Regions from separate parts of the Kribbella sp. NPDC051936 genome, predicted to be linked through region 3. Evidence: riboswitches for the same ligand, from Rfam matches in the RefSeq annotation. Region 3 holds a riboswitch; each other region holds the start of a gene.
What was found. A riboswitch is a leader RNA that binds a small molecule or an ion and turns the genes downstream of it on or off. The one in region 3 is predicted to bind thiamine pyrophosphate.

Region 1 (5,932 bases), on a different contig from region 3:
GGCAAAACCTGAATCGCTTCAGCCCGTCACTCACCGTATCCGGCCCGGAGTGCGGCGCACGCCGGGCCGGACGGCGCACCGACTCAGTCCGTGATCGGCAGGTAGAGCTTCTGGTCGGCGGACTTGAAGGTCTCGGACATCTCTGCGAAGCCGGCCTCGATCGCCTCGGTGGAGGTCAGGCCGCGTTCCTCGGCGTACGCGCGGATGTCGGCGGTGATCCGCATCGAGCAGAACTTCGGCCCGCACATCGAGCAGAAGTGCGCGGTCTTCGCGGGCTCGGCCGGCAACGTCTCGTCATGGAACGACCGGGCCGTGTCCGGATCCAGCGAGAGGTTGAACTGGTCCTCCCAGCGGAACTCGAACCTTGCCTTGGACAACGTGTCGTCCCAGGCCTGCGCGCCGGGATGCCCCTTGGCCAGGTCGGCCGCGTGGGCGGCGATCTTGTACGTGATCACGCCGGTCTTGACGTCGTCGCGATCCGGCAGCCCCAGGTGCTCCTTGGGCGTGACATAGCAGAGCATCGCGGTTCCCAGCCAGCCGATCTGCGCCGCGCCGATCGCCGACGTGATGTGGTCGTACGCCGGCGCCACATCCGTTGCCAGCGGCCCCAGGGTGTAGAACGGGGCTTCTCCGCACAGCTCCTCCTCGAGCCGGACGTTCTCGGCGATCTTGTGCATCGGAACATGCCCCGGGCCCTCGATCATGACCTGGACGTCGTGCTCCCAGGCGACCTTCGTCAGCTCGCCCAGCGTGCGGAGCTCCGCGAACTGCGCCTCGTCGTTGGCATCCGCGATCGATCCCGGCCGCAACCCGTCGCCGAGCGAGAACGTCACGTCGTACTCGCGGAGGATCTCGCAGAGCTCCTCGAAATGCGTGTACAGGAAGGACTCCTGGTGGTGGGCCAGGCACCACGCGGCCATGATCGACCCGCCGCGCGACACGATCCCGGTGATCCGCCGCGCGGTCAGCGGGACGTACCGCAGCAGGACGCCGGCATGCACGGTCATGTAGTCCACGCCCTGCTCGCACTGCTCGATCACCGTGTCGCGGTACACCTCCCACGACAGCGCGGCCGGATCGCCCTTGACCTTCTCCAAGGCCTGGTACAGCGGCACCGTACCGATCGGGACGGGCGAGTTCCGCAGGATCCACTCCCGCGTCTCGTGGATGTTCTTGCCGGTCGACAGGTCCATCACCGTGTCGGCGCCCCACCGGGTCGCCCAGACCAGCTTCTCGACCTCTTCCTCGATCGAGCTGCTCACGGCGGAGTTGCCGATGTTCGCGTTCACCTTCACCAGGAACTTCTTCCCGATGATCATCGGCTCGCTCTCCGGGTGCCGCCGGTTCGCCGGGATCACCGCCCGGCCGCGCGCCACCTCCGCCCGGACGAACTCCGGGTCGAGTCCTTCCCGCAGTGCGACGTACCTCATCTCCTCGGTGATCACCCCGGCCCGCGCGTGCCCGAGCTGGGTCCGCGGCTCCCGCCCGGCGCTCCACTCGCGCCGCAGCGCGGGCAGACCGGCCTGGACGTCGATCTCGGCGGACGCGTCGGTGTACGGACCGGACGTGTCGTAGAGGTCGAAGTGCTCGCCGTTCGTCAGATGCACGCGGCGCGCCGGTACCCCGAGCTCGCCGCGATAGATCTTCTCCGAGCCCGAGATCGGGCCCGTGGTGACGGCCGGACGGATCGTGCTGACATTCACCATGCTGCTGCTCCCTACGCCGGAATTACCCGGACAGGTTCGGCGGTCGGCGGCGCCGGCGAATCAAGCCAGCCGCCCTCTCAGCCCACTACGGTGCGAGCTCCCGCGGTATCGAGTTGTCACGGACACCCTAGACGAACCATGTAACGTCGAGGGATGCGCGACCTCGTCTATCCGCCTGTCATCGCCTTCGCGAAGACCGCGTTCACGGTGCTGGACCTCAAGATCCGCCGCACCGGGACCGAGCACGTCCCGCGCACCGGCGGAGCCCTGATCGCGATGAACCACATCAGCTACGTCGACTTCATCCTCGGCGGGTACGGCGCGCTGCCGGCCAGGCGGCTGGTGCGCTTCATGGCCAAGGAGGTGCTGTTCCGCAACCGGTACTCCGGCTCGCTGATGCGCGGCATGCACCACATCCCGGTGGACCGCGAGGCCGGCGCCGCGTCGTACGAGCAGGCGATCCGCTACCTGAACGCCGGTGAGCTGGTCGGCGTGTTCCCGGAGGCGACGATCAGCCGGTCGTTCGAGCTCAAGGAGTTCAAGTCCGGCACGGTCCGGATGGCCGCGGAGGCCGGCGTACCGGTGCTGCCGATGATCCTGTGGGGCACGCAGCGGATGTTCACCAAGGACCACCCGCGGGACTTCAGCCGGCACCGGCCGATCTCGATCAGCATCGGCGCGCCGATCACGGTGACCCGCGACGACGATCCGACCGAGGCGACCGCCCAGCTGCGCTCCACGATGGCCGGAATGCTCGACGAGACGATCCGGACGTACCCGGAGCAGCCACCCGGCGCCTGGTGGCTACCCGCCGCGTACGGCGGCAGCGCACCAACCCCCGCCGAGGCCGCCCGCCTGGACCAGGAAGAACTCGCCCGCCGCGCCCTGAAGAAGAAGTAGACCTCAGCCACTCCGGTCGAAGAGGGTGCAGGGCACCAGGCGCAGGAACGGCTGTGGGCTGGGCGTGCCGCGGGTGAAAGCGTCGGCCGGAGGGTCCTGCCAGCTCGAGGCCAGGGTCAGGAGTGCGTCGGTTCGGAGGTTCACGGCCTTTCGCTGGGTGCCGTTGATCGAGTACGACGGCAGTACTGCGGTGCCGGGTGTGCCGGCGAGGTCGGCGTACGGCAGGGCGTCCGGCGACGGTTCGTCGTACCCGTGCCGGAAACCGGCCAGCCAGGTCTCGAGGCCGGCCGTGGCGGTGCGGAACCTGATCCAGCGGTGGTTGTCCCAGCCGTTGCCGAGGACGAAGCGGGTGACGAGTTTCTTCGCGCCCGCCTCACCACGCTCGACCAGGTCGGTCACCACCGTGTCCTTCATCGTCAGGTTCAGGCCGCCTTCGTCGTGGTCGTGGTAGATCGTGACGATCCGGTCGCGGTAGCCGGGCATCACCAGCTGCGCCTCGTCCACCCAGCCGCGCGCAGTGTCCAGGATCGACCGGCCGAACAGCGCGACCAGGCCGAGCCCACGTCCGTCCCACCGGGTCCAGCGCCGGTTCAGCCCTCCCTGGTTGACGACCGGCAGTCGGGTGTTCTCGGCCTGGTCCTTCAGGTCCTTCGGCACGCCCGGCGGGAACAGGGCCAGGTCGACCGCGAAGGTCGGCCGGGCCGGCAGCGGCGAGTCGAAGAAGTGCACCGGCAGGTTGCTCGCGATGCCGCCGTCGGAGAACCAGTTCACCTCGAAGTCCGGCGCGGGTACGGCGGGCAGCGCCTGCTCCGGCCCGGCCTGCGGGTTCGCGTCCCGCCAGTCCGACACCGCGGCACTGACCTTGCTGTACGCCGGGTGCGTGAAGTCGATCGCATACAGCGGCACGGCCGAGATCAGGAACGGGAAACTGAGGCTCATCCGGGTCGCGACGATCACCGGCAGATCGGCGGCAAGCGGGAACGGCCGCTTCGGTGCGGCCTGTAACCGGCGCAACTCGCCGGCCCACCGCTTGGCCGGTTGCGGGGACAACGGCGGCGGGTGCTCGCACATCCAGTCCACGACCCTGGCCGGGAACAGCTCCTTGAACTCGCCTGGGTCGAAGAAGTACTCGCGTTCCGGCCAGGGCATCCGCATCGGCTGGTGCCGGGTCAGGTTGGTGGTCATCATCCGCAGCTCGACACCAGCCGCGGTCAGGTGCCCGAAGGTGACCGGATCCGCGTCCCCGGCCCGGCCGGCGAAGTCCTGCAGCTTGCCGTGCAGCCAACGGGTCAGCGGCTCCGCGCCGCCCTCGGACCTGCCCGCCATCCCGTTGCACAGCCCGAAGTTGTTGTCCGGCACGTTCTTCGCGAGGCTACGGAGCACGCCGGCCGTGACGGCCACGACGACACCGACGACTGCTAGCAGCGCACCGGCGATCACCGCGGCCCAGGCCGCCACGCCCTGACCGAGGATCCCGAGGACGAGCAAGACGACGCCGGGCACGGCGCCGGCCAACGCCCACAGGGCGAAGGCGGACAGCGCGGCACGAACGACGCGCGCCACCCGGCCGGTGCCGGAGGTGCCGAGTCCGGCCGTGAAGACCTTGTACAAGGGCGCCGTACCGCGCTGTGGCTGGAACAGGCGGAACAGCAGCGAGGCGCCTCCCGGGCGGTGGGCCATCAGATCGTCGGGCAGTCGTTCGAGTTTTCCGAACCCCCCGGCCTCGCGGCCCAGTTCTGCCGCCGCCGCGGCCGCCGCGGCGATGGCGCCCGCCGACGATCCCCCGACGGACGCCAGCTTGTAGTGCCGGGCCAGTTCGCAGACCGCGCTCGGATAGATCACCCCGCTGGTGATGCCGCCTTTCATCAGTACGTCGCAGCTCCGCGGCGGCGCGGGTACGTAGGTCGCCATGTCAGCCCCCGAACAGTCGTGCAAAGTAGGCCTTGATCACCTGGTGCGTCATCGCGACGTACTCGTCGTCGTCGGTGAACGTCTCCCGGACCGCGACCACGGCGTCCTCGAACGCCTTGCGCGCGTCGGGATCGCCGGGCGCCTTCGCCGCCTCGGCCTTGCGCTGCGCCACGACTTCGAGGAACGCGATGAGCTTGATGAGATGCCGCCGGCGGTTGGCCACCAGTCCCAGCCGCTGGAGTGCGCAGACCTCGATCGTGGTGCGGCCGCGGACACTCTCCCGGCCGCGGATCTGGCGGGGCCTGATCTGGCCGTCGTCGACGGTGCCAGTGCCCCAGACGAACTCCAGGTGCTCCTCGGGGTCGTCGAAGTACGGATGCAGCAGCAGCGGGCGCTCGTTCCTCTCCTCGCCGTCGCGGTGGGCACGGCGCTTCTCGGTCGGCAGCGGGAACGCGTTCGCCTTGCCGGCGGTCGCGGGCAGACCGGCCGGGAAGTCCTGCTTGCGCGGGCTGTTGCAGTCGGTGCAGGACGGCAGGAGGTTCTCCCACTTGCTGGCCAGCCACCAGTAGCCGGGCGGGGTCCGCTGTCCGGCGATCGTCACTTCGCCCTTCGGCCGGAAGTGCTCGACGGCCGTCGGCTGCGTCGCGTCGTAGAACGTCTCGCAGTACGCGCACCGGCCGCCGAAGGCAGCCTTCAGCGCCTGCCGCACCTGCTCGTGCCGGTACGCGTTGAACGTGCCCGGATACCGCGCGGACTCGTTCGCCGGATCGGCGTAGAACGTGGCGAGCCTGGTGCGTTCGCGCTGCGCGGCGGCACTCGACAGGCTGGCCGGCGGCTGCGGGATCGGCATCCGGCGCATACGATCACCTCCCGGAGTCCGAGGTCGGAAGGTGTGCGGCCCACACCGCGGCGAGGTCCGCATCGAGCGCCGCCGACCGCTCGTCGCGTTCCGCGGCCGGCACCGGATCGCCTTCGGCCCGGCGACGAGCGATGAACTTGTCCGCCGAGTCGAGCAGCAGGCGTTCGCGCTCGCTGCGGCCGAGCTGGTCGAGTTCGTCCAGCCGGCTGCGTACGTCGGCCAGCCGGGCACGCGCGCGACCGTTCGGTTTCCGCAGCTCGATCAACTGGTAGTACTCGGTCCAGAGGTCCGCGACCACCGGGTCGTCGGTGCTGCCCAGGCCGAAGTGCTCGGAGGTGAGCAGCTGATCCACCCGCATCCCCTGCACCGGCGGAAGATCGCTGATCGCGACGATCCTGTTCTGCGGATTGCGGCGGATCACCGTCACCTCGCCGTCGAGCACTCCGCGCAGGCACAGCGGATCGTGGGTGGTGACCACGAACTGGACCCGTGGCAGCAACTGCCGCAGTGCCGCGACGATGCGCATCCGCCACCGCGGATGCAGATGGGCGCCGAG
Region 2 (5,932 bases), 630 kb from region 3:
TGGGCCCCCGGTCGACGGCTGCGGCGGCGCTGCTGCAGGCGACGTCGCTGCCGTTCATCGTGACGGCGACGCAGATCGGCGTGGCGACCGGGCTGATGAGCCCGGTCACCGCCGCCGCTCTGGTCTGCGCCGGGCTGCTGTCCGTGCTGGTGTTCCCGGCGGTCGCGCTGGTGCTGCTCAGGCAGCCTGCCGCCGACCGATCCGGCCGAGCAGTACCGCAGCCACCATCGAGACGATGATCGACGTGTACGTCGCGCCGAGCCAGCTGGGCACGGGCTGGTCGTTGAACAGGGCCTGCTGGAGCTTGGTCCAGAACGGCGACCAGCCCGCGACGGTGCCGGGGTTCACCAACTGGTACGCGACGAAGCCGATCAGCCACGCGACGGTCGGCTGCCAGCGGAACTTCGCCGTACCGGACACGTCCCACTTCATCTTGCTGACCACGAAGAAGTCGGCGATCGCGACCGCGAACAGCGGAACGAAGACCGAGCCGATCAGGTACAGGAACTGCGTGTAGCTGCCGAGGTCGATGAACAGCGCGATCCCGGTGGCGATCACGCCGATCACGACCGAGATCCACCGCCGGTCGATGTGGCCGATCAGGTTGTGCGCGGCCATCGTGGTCGAGTAGACGTTCGCGTACGCCTCGTCGACCTCGTCCACCAGCAGCACGAGCAGGGCGATCGCACCGGCCGGCAGCGTGACCAGTGCGGTGATGACGTCGTCGCTGTTCGTCCCCAGCGTCGCAACGGCGACCACACCGAGCGCGTAGTACGCGATGGCGGCCAGGCCGTAGCCGAGCGAGGAACCGGCGAACGCCGCCTTGTTGGTCCGCGAGTGCCGCGTGTAGTCCGCGGCCAGCGGGGCGAACGACACGACACCGGCCGCGGCGAGGTCGACGGCCGGCCAGAAGCCGAACACGCTGTCCTGCGGCAGGGCGTGCGTCGGCTTGCTCAGCACCTGCACGAACAGGTACACCGACGCGATCAGCACCAGCCAGACCATGAACTTGCGCAGGATCTTCACGCTGCCCAGCGGACGCACCGCCATCGCGGTCGCGATCACCCCGGCGAGGACGACGAACAGCCAGCGCCAGCGCTCACTCGTCACCGCGACCGCGGCCTGCGAGATCACGATGATCTCCATCGTCGCCCAGCCGACGTTCTGCGCGATGTTCAGCACGGTCGGCGCCATCGAGCCGCGGCGGCCGAACAGACCACGCAGACACGCCATCGCCGGCGCACCGGTCTGCGACCCGAACACGGCCGCACCGCCGAGCACCAGCGCACCGATGCCACAGCCGACGACGACCGCGAGCAGGCCCTGCCACAGCGAGCCGGTGTACGCCGCGACCAGCGCACCGGTCACGGGGCCGAACAGCGAGATGCCGAAGTTGCCCCAGAGCGTGAACTGGTCGAAGAAGCCGAGCGTGCGCGGCGCATCGGTGGTGAGAACGAGCGGAGCCTCGGTGGAGCTCGACGGACGAACAGCTGTATCGGTCATGAGTGACCCCACTCCCTACGCCGGCATTACCCGGTCAGGTTCAGGCGGTCGGCGACCCAGCTGTCGCCCTCTCAGCCCGCGCATCCTCGGTGCGAGCTCCCGCATAGGTTGGTGCTGCAAGTTTAACGCGTCAGCTATTTTCCGGCAGCGCGGCCGCTCGTTCTATGAGCGCCGCCACCTCGGGGCCGTTCGTGACGACCGGCATGTGCGCACCCGTCTCCAGCGTGCGCGCCTCACCGTGACTGAGCTCGGCGAGCTGCTCGAGCCACTCCTTCGTACACATCAGGTCGTGCTTGCCGCGGACCAGGACCACCGGCGCCCGGACGTGCGGCATCACCGCGGCCAGGTCGTGGATCCGCGATGCCTCCCCGGCGCGGGCGATCGACGGCAGCGTCGTGCGCGCGTACTGCGGGCTGATCCGGACCAGCTTCGGCACATCCGGGATCGCGGACCCGACGAGCCGGACGGCGCGGTCGACCCAGCTCGACATCCGGGCATCACCCGTCGGGGCCACGAGCACGAGCGCGTGCACCAGCTCGGGGTAGCGCACCGCCGTCTCGACGACGACCTGACAGCTCGCCGAGTGGCCGACCAGCACCGACCGCTCGCGGATCTTCTCGGCCAGCGCCACCGCGAGCGCCCGCGGATGCAGGTCCTCCCGAGCGCCCGCCGGTTCGCCGTACCCGGGCAGCGTCACCACGTGGTACGGCGTGACGAGATGCTCGGCGGTCCGCGCGTACGACTCCGGGCCGAGGCCCAGGCCGGGCACGAGGACGATCGGTGCGCTCACTCCCAGGGCGCCTTGGCCGGAGCGCCTTTGACGACGGGGTTCGTTACATCGGGCTTCAGCTCGCGATACCCGAGGAACAGGCCGACGGCGAGAAGCAGCAGGCCGACCCCACCCCAGCCGTACGCCGTGGGCAGCCGGTGCAGCGCGTCGTCGCTGCTGCCCAGCCCCGTGGACAGCACCATGAGCAGCCAGACCAGGATCAGCACCACCGACACCGCGACCAGCAGCAACCCAGCGAGCTCGGCCGGCTCGGGCCGACGACCGGCCTTGCGGCGGGCCAGCACGTCCCGGATCCACATCACCAGCGCGCCGGTGCCGACGACCAGGAGCAGCAGCTGGCCGATCGCGTCGAGCACGTCGGTCCGCAACGGGTGGTTGAGTGGTGAGCCGGGCGCCTGGGAGATCTCCCGCAGCGCGACGCGCTGGACGGACACGACGAGCAGACCGTAGATCGCGGCGATGAACGTCGCCAGGCCGACGACCCGAGCGGCACGCGGATCCCGCGACGGCTCGTCCCGGCCGTACGTCGGGAGCTCATGCGGCTGCGGGCTCGCTTCGGCGCCGTAGGGTGCGCCGGGGCGGTAGGCCGGGGGCTGGTGGTACGCCGGGTTGCCCTGCGGTTGCGGCTGGGTCCCGTACGGCTGTGGCTGCGCGTACTGGAACTGCTCCGGCGGGGCAGGCGGGCCGGCGTACGTGCCACCGCCGTACGGAGCGGGCGGAGCGTAGTGATGCTCCTCACCAGCTGCCTGCTGCTTCTCGGGCTCATCGCCCCGGCCGTACGTCGGGAAGTCCTGTGACGACATCGGTGCTCCCTCCGTCGCGCCCAGTCTCTCAGGTGGCCTTGATGGTCGGCCAGGCGTTCGGCAGGCAGCCGGCCAGGCCCTTGGTCTGCTGCATCATCACCGGCGCGGGGGTCTTCGGGGTGGTGCAGGTCGAGTGCCCGTGGCCGAGCGCGTGGCCGACCTCGTGGTTGACCAGGTAGCTGCGGTACATCTCGACGTTGCCGTTGTACGCCGGGATCGCGTAGATCCAGCGTTTCGCGTTGAGCACCACCCGGTCCTCGACGCGGCAGGACACCTCACCGCCGGTGTCGAGCGGCAGACAGAGCTTGTCGGTCAAGGTCGGTGTCGCGAGGATGATCCGGAGGTCGGCGTCGACGCGGTCCGTCCGCTCGAAACTCACCGGATGCAGCGCCTGCCAGCCGCGCGGATCCGTCAAAGTCTTGTGGATCGCCGCCGCCACCGCGGCGCCGTTCACCGACACCCCTTGCTCGATCTCGACCCGGTACGTCAGCTTGTCGCGCACCCCGGTCGCCTTGTCGGACCCCGGCACCACCGCGAGCTTCCCGGTCGAGACCAGCACGTTCGGCTTCGCGTTCTTCGGCTTGCGCGTCAGCGTCGGTGCCGGCCGCAACGGAGTCGTGAACTTCTGCGTCGGCGTAGCGACCGGCGTCGGCTTGGGCGTAGCAGCCACCGGCACCTCCTCGGCGACAGCGTCAACCCCCGCCACCGCCTCCGCCGCAAGACTGTTCCGATGCGCCACATCCGGATGCGCCACCACCACAGTCCCCAGCACCGCCAACGCCGTCACCACAAGCCACTGCCCCTTGTACGACTTCCGCCGACTGTGCCGCCCACCCCGACGCCTGGACACGTCGGCCCGCTGGCCGCTCCGCCGGGTGGTCATGACAAGTGACCCTACCGATACCTGCCAAAGCACGAAAGCCCGGTTGTGTTAAGTCGTCCGGGCACTGAGGAAATCCAGACTGTCGGACCTGCCCGGTACGACTGCAGGCGCGGGCCGGGAGCTGATGCACGGGCGTTAGCCCGGGGGTGGGTGGGAGCACGCGTGGGCCTGCCTCACCTTCACCACTCACACTTCCCCGCTCACCCTCCGCCAGTTGTCAGGCTGTGCGGGTGCGGAGGAACTTGCCGAAGTGGGGGACGGTGAAGGCTACGGTGCCGCGTTCGGCGGAGAAGACGAGGCCTTTTTTGATCAGGCCGTCGCGGGCGGGGGAGAGGGACTGGGGTTTGCGGTTGAGGGTGCTGGCGACCTCGGCGGTGGGGACGGAGCCGTCGTCGACGCCGATGCCCAGTTCGGCCATGGCGCGCATGTACTCGCGTTCCGCGGGTGTGGCGCGTTCGTAGCGTGAGCCGAAGAAGCCGACGGTCAGCTCGGCGGATGCTTCGGGGGCGGCGACGGCGACGTCCTTGATGGTGATGGGTGAGGTCGGCGCGTGGTCCCAGGTCGAGTGCGCGAACGCCTGCACGAAGTACGGGTAGCCGTCGGTCTGCGCGTACAGCTCGTCCAGGGCCTCCTCGTCGTACTGCACGCCTTCGCTCTCGGCCGGCACCATCAGCGCCCGGTCGCACGCTTCACGCGCCAGCCGGTCCACGCGGATGTAGCGGAACAGCCGCTCGGAGTACGACTTGCTGGCCGACAGTACGGCGGGCAGGTGCGGCAGCCCCGCGCCGACGACGACCAGCGGGGCGCTCTGCTGCGAGATCTCGTGACAGGCGGCGCACAGCGCGGACAGGTCGTCGGTGCTGATGTCCTGCATCTCGTCGATGAACAGCCCGACTCCGACGGTCAGGTCACCGGCCAGGTCCGCGGCGTCGGTGAACAGCTCGATCAGGTCCATCTCGAGGTCGCCGGAGTCGGCCCGGCCTTTTGCCGCGGCGACGTCGACCGGCGGATGCCAGCGGATGCCTTTCCGGTCGTTCACCGCGGTGCGCAGCGCGAACGCCTTCAGTACGGCGCTGAACTGGTCGACCTTCTCGTCGTCGCGGTGCCGGTGGCCCAGCTCCCGCATCGCGGTGTGCAGCGCCTGCGCGATCGGCAGCCGGATGCTCTGGTCCGGCCGGGCCTCGATCTTGCCGGTACCCCACGCTCGCTTGATGGCCTGTGAGCGCAGTGTGTTGAGCAGGACCGTCTTGCCTACGCCCCGGAGTCCGCTGAGCACCAGGCTCCGCTCCGGTCTGCCTGCCGCGACCCGTTCGAGCACTACCTCGAACTGCCGCACCTCGGTGTCGCGTCCGGCCAGCTCAGGCGGCCGCTGACCGGCGCCGGGCGCATAGGGATTCCGGATCGGATCCATGCTTTCACTGTATGAGCGCGTCTAGCGTTTTCCGTAGATTGACCGATCGACGGCCAGAGCGTGTCGCGAGTGGTCTCTACGGCTTTCTAGTGAAATGACTAGAAACCAATAGACACCGTGAGCGACCCGAAGACCACTATGGTTCCGCCATGGTGGAGTGGGCTCCGCAGGCAGGGGCGTTGTACGAGCGGGTGCACCAGCAGTACGTCGGCGGCGCACGCAAGCTCGAAGCGCTGATCAACGAGCTGATCGGCGAAGAGGAAGGCATCAACTACCTGAGCGCCACGGCGCGCGCGAAGGACCCGGAGTCGTTCCTCGCGAAGGCGTCCAAGCCGCACCCGGACGATCCCGCCAGGCCGAAGTACGACGACCCGCTGAATCAGATCACCGACCTGGTCGCGGCCCGGGTGATCACGTTCCTGGTCGAGGCGGTGGACCGGGTGTGCGAGGTGATCGAGGAAGAGTTCGAGATCGTCGAGCACACCGACATGGGCGCGCACACCCGGGCGCAGGGCGTCTTCGGGTACGCCAGCAAGCACTAC
Region 3 (5,932 bases):
GACGAGGAGCAGTGCGACCCGAACTACAGCGGCTGTGTCCCGATTGCCAGTGACGTGGACTGCTCGGGCGGTACCGGCAACGGCCCGGAGTATGTCGCCGGCCCGGTCGAGGTCGTCGGGTCCGACATCTACCGTCTCGACGCCGACCACGACGGGATCGCCTGCGAGTAGCCCGTCAGGCGCGACGCGCGGTGACGTCGAGGTCCAGTACGACGTCGGGGCGGATCAGGGCCGTCGTGAACGAGTTCCAGTTGGCGTTCCAGGTGTGCCGGTTGATGGTGCGGGACGCCGTGAAGTGGAGCTCGTCGCCGGTGTCGGTCACCTCGAGCGGCATGGTGAGCGGCGACGTCGTACCGCGGATCGTCAGGTCGCCGGTGACCTCGAAGCGACCTGGCGCGCTCGGCGTGACGGCGGTGGCGACGAACGTCATCGCCGGGTACGTCGGCGCGCCGAAGAAGTCCTGGCGCAGCTGGTCGTCGCGACGGCGGTTGCCGGTGTCGACGCTCGCCATCTGGACAGTCAGCCACCCGGACGACGCGGACGGATCCGCCGCCTCAACCTTCACGGCGCCCTCGAACGTCGCGAAGTGGCCGTGCACCTTCCCGCCCACGCGATGCGCGGCCACGAAGCCGATCCGGGTCCGGTCCGCGTCGAGCACATAGTCAGTCATACCCGGTACGACGAGACAGGACGGCGGACTGTCAGCCGATGACTCCCGTGGTGATGCGCCGCGGGGTGATGTCGAACATCGCGTCCTCGGGCGGATCGGCAACGTACGCGGCGCGCGCCTCCTCCGGCAGGTACTTCTCCACCGTCGCGTTCAGCAGGTCGGCGTCGAGCGGAAGGAAGCGCGCGACACCCTGCATGTTCACGTACTTCGCGGTCGCGCCCTCGACCGTCTGGATCGAGAGCGACAGCTCGCCCGTGCCGGTGCGGTGCAGTCTGGTCTTCTTCGACTTGGTCGGCGTCATCACCTGGAACCTGCCGGAGTCAGGCAGGTACATGAACCAGACCGGTGTCACATGCGGCGACCAGCCGGGGTCATCGATCGCCAGCACGGCCACCAGCGGCTGCGCCAGGAACTCGGCCATCTCCTCGGTGTGCATGATGCGAAATCCCATATTCCCGACCATCCCAGGCACCACCGACAGCCTGTCGATTTAGGATCTGCCTACATCGACGAAGGGATCGGGGTGCTCACCTATCAGCTGACGTCGCAGGATCTCGCGGACGTGCGGTTCGCGGTGTCGCCGGTCGCGGAGACGGTGCTGTCGCTGCGCGCGCTCCGGGATCCCGGCCGCTTCCCGCTGCAGCTGGCGTGGGTCCGGGCGGTGCAGCCGTACGTCGCGGAACTCGATTGGGACGTACTGCGCTGGCTCGTCAACGACACCATGGGCAGCCCGGATTTCCTGACGCCGCGCCCGTCCTCGCCGCTGACGCAACTCGACGACGAGCTGACCCTGATCGCGGCCGTCGACCAGGCGACGTTCGAGCGGCAGATGATCGCGGTGAACGGCGAGCTGCCCGCGGAATGCACGATCGACAAGGTCGTCGAGGCGCTACGGCAGTACTGGGACGCCGTCATGGCGCCGTACTGGAGCCGTATGCGCACGCTCCTGTCCGCCGACATCAGCTACCGCGGTCACGTCCTCACGCAGCAAGGCACCGGCGCGATGCTCAACGGACTGGGTCCGGCCATCACGTACGCCGACGGGCTGCTGAAGGTGGACCGTGTCGCCGAGCAGAGCCGTACCGAAGACGTCGCCGGCCGCGGGCTCGTACTGCAGCCAACACTGTTCGGCCCGCACGCGGTCATCCCGTTCGACCCCGGCGCCGAACCGCTGCTCGGCTACCCGCCACGCGGTCAGGCGAATCTGTGGTCCGTCGTCGAGCCGCCGTCACGGCACGACCTCGCCCAGTTGATCGGTACGCCGAGGGCTCACATCCTCGAGCTCCTCACCCATCCCCGGACGACGACCGACCTGGCCGGCGAGCTGAAGGTGACGCCGTCCGCCGTGAGCCAGCACCTTCAGCTCCTTCGCCGGACCGGTCTCGTCGAGCCGGAACGCACCGGCAAACAGGTTCTGTACCGGCCGACCGAGCTCGCTGCCCTGCTCACCGGCGCCACCGTCGACTGACCCGTCAGCTATAGTCGAACCGTCCGCGGGAGCTCGCAGGGAGTGGGCTGAGAGGGTGACTGGGCTGTCACCGACCGCTGAACCTGAATCGGGTAATTCCGGCGTAGGGAGGAAGCTGTGGAATCCGTCTGGGTGAACGGTACGGCGGTCGACGGGCCGGCCGGCCGGTCTGTCGCCGAGTTGATCGCGGAGTACTCCGATCGCACGACGGGGATCGCGGTCGCGGTGAACCAGAACGTGCTGACCAAGGCCGAGTGGGCCCTGACCACGCTCGAACCCGGCGACCGGGTCGAGATCGTCAGCGCGACGCAAGGAGGCTGACATGGACGACCCACTGGAGCTCGGCGGCCGCACGTACACGTCCCGGCTGATCATGGGGACCGGCGGCTCGGCCAACCTCGAAGTCATGGAGGAGGCATTGATTGCCTCCGGCACCCAACTGACAACGGTCGCGATGCGCCGCCTCGGCACCGGTCACGAGGGTTCGGTGCTCGACGTGCTGAAGAAGCACGGCATCGACGTCCTGCCGAACACGGCCGGCTGTCACACCGCGGCCGAGGCCGTGCTGACCGCGAAACTCGCCCGGGAGGCGCTGGAGACCGACCTGATCAAGGTCGAGGTCGTCGCCGACGACCACCTGCTGCTGCCCGATCCGGTGGAGCTGCTCGACGCCGTGGACGCCTTGGTGGCCGACGGTTTCACCGTGCTGCCGTACACCAACGACGACCCGATCCTGGCCCGTCGCCTGGAGCAGGCGGGGTGCGCGGCCGTGATGCCGTTGGCCGCACCCATCGGTTCGGCGCTGGGCATCCGCAACCCGCACAACATCGCGCTGATCGCGGAGGCGGCGAACGTCCCGGTGATCGTCGACGCCGGCATCGGTACGGCGAGTGACGCCGCGCTGGCGATGGAGCTCGGCTGTGCCGCGGTGATGCTCGCGACCCCGGTGACCCGCGCAGAGAAGCCCGCCCTGATGGCCGCCGCGATGCGCGACGCGGTCTCCGCGGGCCGGAACGCGCGGCTTGCCGGCCGCGTGCCGAAGCGCTGGCAGTCGGCGCTGGCGTCGTCGCCTACAACTGGTCTGCCAACGTTCTAGCCTCCGCCGCGTCGACGGCCCGATCCAGCAGAAGCGCGGTCAGCGACAACGTCAGCTCCTGGTTGGGCTGCAACGTCAACGGCTGCTCCCACGCGAGCGCCGGGCACGCCCCGACGTACTCACGGGATCGCAGGAACCACGGCCACACCTGATCCGGCTGCACCAGCAACAAGCTGACATCGCCCTGGACGAACGCGAGCCACCGGCCGACGGATCCGAACGCGGCCTCGAGCCCGTCGCCGTCCGCGCTCAGGACGGTCGTCGGGGCGGAGGGCAGGCGCCAGAAGATCCCGCCGTACCCGGCGCCCTCGCGTCCACAGGTCGCCGGGCTGTCGATGCGGATCGAGCCGTAGCGCGCGGTCAGCACGCTGTGCCAGTCGAGGCGCCAGCCGCCGGAGGCGAGAGCCCCGGTGAGGCGCCGGCGTTCGACCAGTTGCGGCCGCCCCTGCTCGTCGTACCAGGTGATGTCGTCGACCAACTCGCGATCGTCGACGGTCACGCCGCGGCTGCGTTGCTGACCGTGATTCGTGAGGAGGGTCGGGCCTTGACCGCGGACGTAGGTCCGGCCGCCCCAGTGGGAGGTGCCGTTGACCTGGGCGACCGACAGCGAAAGTCCGTAGTGGTGCCGGTGGTCCACCGGGTTGACCTCGGTCAGCGGATGCCCGCCGAGCGTCCGGACCGGATGCAGGTACGGCCGTGGCGCGTGCACCTGCGGCATCCGGCGGCCGAACTCGTACCGCGCGAGCAGCCCCGCTGAGCTCCCGAGCGCGAAGATGTCGCCCTGCTGCTGCCACGTGATCCGGTCGGCCGCGTCGTCCCCGTCCGGCTGCGACTCCTGCGGCACCGGCCCCGTGCTGGCCCGCACCGCCAAGCGCAGCTCCGGTACGCCGTCGACCGCACCGGAAGGCCCCGCGATCGCCGCGTGCAGCCGCTGCCACGCGAGTTCGCCGAGGTCTTTCTGCGGCACCCGGACGGTCGTCAGCGACGGTACGGCGAAGCGCGCCAGCCCGATGTCGTCCATGCCGGTCACCGACAGATCGGCCGGTACGGCGACGCCGACCTCGTTGAGCCGCGCCAGCAGCCCGAACGCGACGAGATCGTTGAACGCGACCACCGCGGTGGCGCGCGACTCGAGCACCCGCTCCACCGCGGCGTACCCGTCCTCGATCGACCAGCCGCACTCGAGCCGGACCAGCTCCAGACCGGGGATCTCCCGCTCGGCGACGTCGAGCGCGCGCAACCGCAACCTGTTGGACGCGCTCGCGGCCGGGCCGGACAGGAACGCCAGCCGCCGGTGCCCGAGGCCGACCAGGTGATCGACGACGATCCGGACGGCGCGGCCGTAGTCGACCACCACCGACGACACCTCCGCCGGGCCCTGGCGGTTGACCAGGATCACCGGCTGCACCTGCGGCAGCAGCTCGAGCAGTTGGTCCTCGTCCATCCGCGGCGAGACCATGATCAGCGCGTCGCAGCGCCGCCGGGCCTCGATCGCGATCGCGGCCTCGGCGTCCGGGTTCTCGGCGGTCTCGGCGACCAGCACCTTGTAGCCGGCGGCCGCGGACGCGTTCGTGATCCCGCGCAGGATCTGCTGGAACAGCGGGTTGCCGAGGTCCGGCACGACCAGCGCGACCATGTTCGTCCGGCCCAGCGACAGGCTGCGCGCCAGGTCGCTCGGGCGGTAGTTGAGCCGCTCCGCCGCGGCGCGCACCCGGGCGACGATCTCAGGTGCGACACTGAGCCGACCGTTCATCACCCGGGACACGGTCGCCCGCGACACCTCCGCCGCCCGCGCGACGTCGGCGATCGTGATCGAGTCCTTCGGTGTCCGTCCCACCCCCGTATCCTCTCCCGATGGAAACCGGTTTCTCAACCCTCCCGCGCAGATCTCCCGGAGTTTGAGCAAGCGCTTACCGCCGGCAGCCGGACTTCGAGGGTGGACCGGCCGGTGACCCGGATGGCGCCCCGGTGGCGGTCGACGATCCCGGCGGCGATCGCCAGGCCGAGACCGGCGCCGCCCGCACCGCCCGCACCGCCCGCACCGCCCGCACTGCCCGCACCGCCCGCACTGCCCGCGCCGCCCGAGTCGCCGATGTCGCGGGTCCGGGCCGCATCCAGCCGGACGAAGCGCTCGAACACACGCTCCCGGTCCGCGGCGGGGATCCCGGGGCCGTCGTCGGAGACCGTGAGCACGACGACGCCGTCCGCCTCGGCGACGCCGAAGCTGATCCCGGTGCGCGCGTGCCGCGCGGCGTTGCTGCCGAGGTTGCGTACCAGCCGGGCCAGTTGCGCCTCGTCGCCGCGGACCTGACCGGCCGACACCGCGGTCGTGTCGACCGCCACGCTTGTTGCCGCGCGCAACGTTTTTGCCTCGGTCAGAACCAGGTCGTCGAGGTCGACCGGCAGATCCGGCGGGGCGGACCGCTGCTCGTCGGAGCGGGCCAGCTGGAGCAGGTCGTCGACGAGATGCTGCATCCGCAGATCCTCCGCGAGGACCGTGGCGGCGAGCTCGCCGATCCCGGTCCGCTCCGGGTACGCCAACGCGACCTCGGCGTGCTGCCGGATCGCCGCGATCGGCGAGCGCAACTCGTGCGAGGCATCGGACACGAAGCGGTTCTGCGACTGCTGCGCCCGTTGCAGCCGGTCGAGCATCCGGTTCATCGTCCTCGCCAGCCGGCCGATCTCGTCGGCGCGCGTC

Region 1: linked by a shared signal. The riboswitch ahead of thiC (phosphomethylpyrimidine synthase ThiC) and the one ahead of thiS (sulfur carrier protein ThiS) in region 3 are both predicted to bind thiamine pyrophosphate.
Region 2: linked by a shared signal. The riboswitch ahead of AB0L64_RS02580 (cytosine permease) and the one ahead of thiS (sulfur carrier protein ThiS) in region 3 are both predicted to bind thiamine pyrophosphate.

Annotation. Positions count from the first base shown of each region.
Region 1 covers NZ_JBFAXS010000003.1:203,462-209,393, reverse strand. Annotated here, with positions in the region: gene thiC (phosphomethylpyrimidine synthase ThiC) at 84-1,706, opposite strand; TPP riboswitch at 1,698-1,820, opposite strand; gene AB0L64_RS11180 (lysophospholipid acyltransferase family protein) at 1,860-2,606, shown strand; gene AB0L64_RS11175 (hypothetical protein) at 2,610-4,517, opposite strand; gene AB0L64_RS11170 (hypothetical protein) at 4,519-5,376, opposite strand; gene AB0L64_RS11165 (AAA family ATPase) at 5,381-5,932, opposite strand, start outside.
Region 2 covers NZ_JBFAXS010000001.1:502,748-508,679, reverse strand. Annotated here, with positions in the region: gene AB0L64_RS02585 (cation:proton antiporter) at 1-239, shown strand, start outside; gene AB0L64_RS02580 (cytosine permease) at 178-1,503, opposite strand; TPP riboswitch at 1,499-1,616, opposite strand; gene AB0L64_RS02575 (alpha/beta hydrolase) at 1,634-2,293, opposite strand; gene AB0L64_RS02570 (hypothetical protein) at 2,290-3,096, opposite strand; gene AB0L64_RS02565 (DUF3152 domain-containing protein) at 3,125-3,979, opposite strand; gene AB0L64_RS02560 (ATP-binding protein) at 4,197-5,390, opposite strand; gene AB0L64_RS02555 ((p)ppGpp synthetase) at 5,540-5,932, shown strand, end outside.
Region 3 covers NZ_JBFAXS010000001.1:1,132,732-1,138,663, reverse strand. Annotated here, with positions in the region: gene AB0L64_RS05735 (G5 domain-containing protein) at 1-171, shown strand, start outside; gene AB0L64_RS05730 (YceI family protein) at 176-670, opposite strand; gene AB0L64_RS05725 (pyridoxamine 5'-phosphate oxidase family protein) at 702-1,121, opposite strand; gene AB0L64_RS05720 (DUF5937 family protein) at 1,194-2,138, shown strand; TPP riboswitch at 2,154-2,265, shown strand; gene thiS (sulfur carrier protein ThiS) at 2,256-2,459, shown strand; gene AB0L64_RS05710 (thiazole synthase) at 2,461-3,234, shown strand; gene AB0L64_RS05705 (DUF6807 family protein) at 3,209-5,071, opposite strand; gene AB0L64_RS05700 (HAMP domain-containing sensor histidine kinase) at 5,104-5,932, opposite strand, start outside.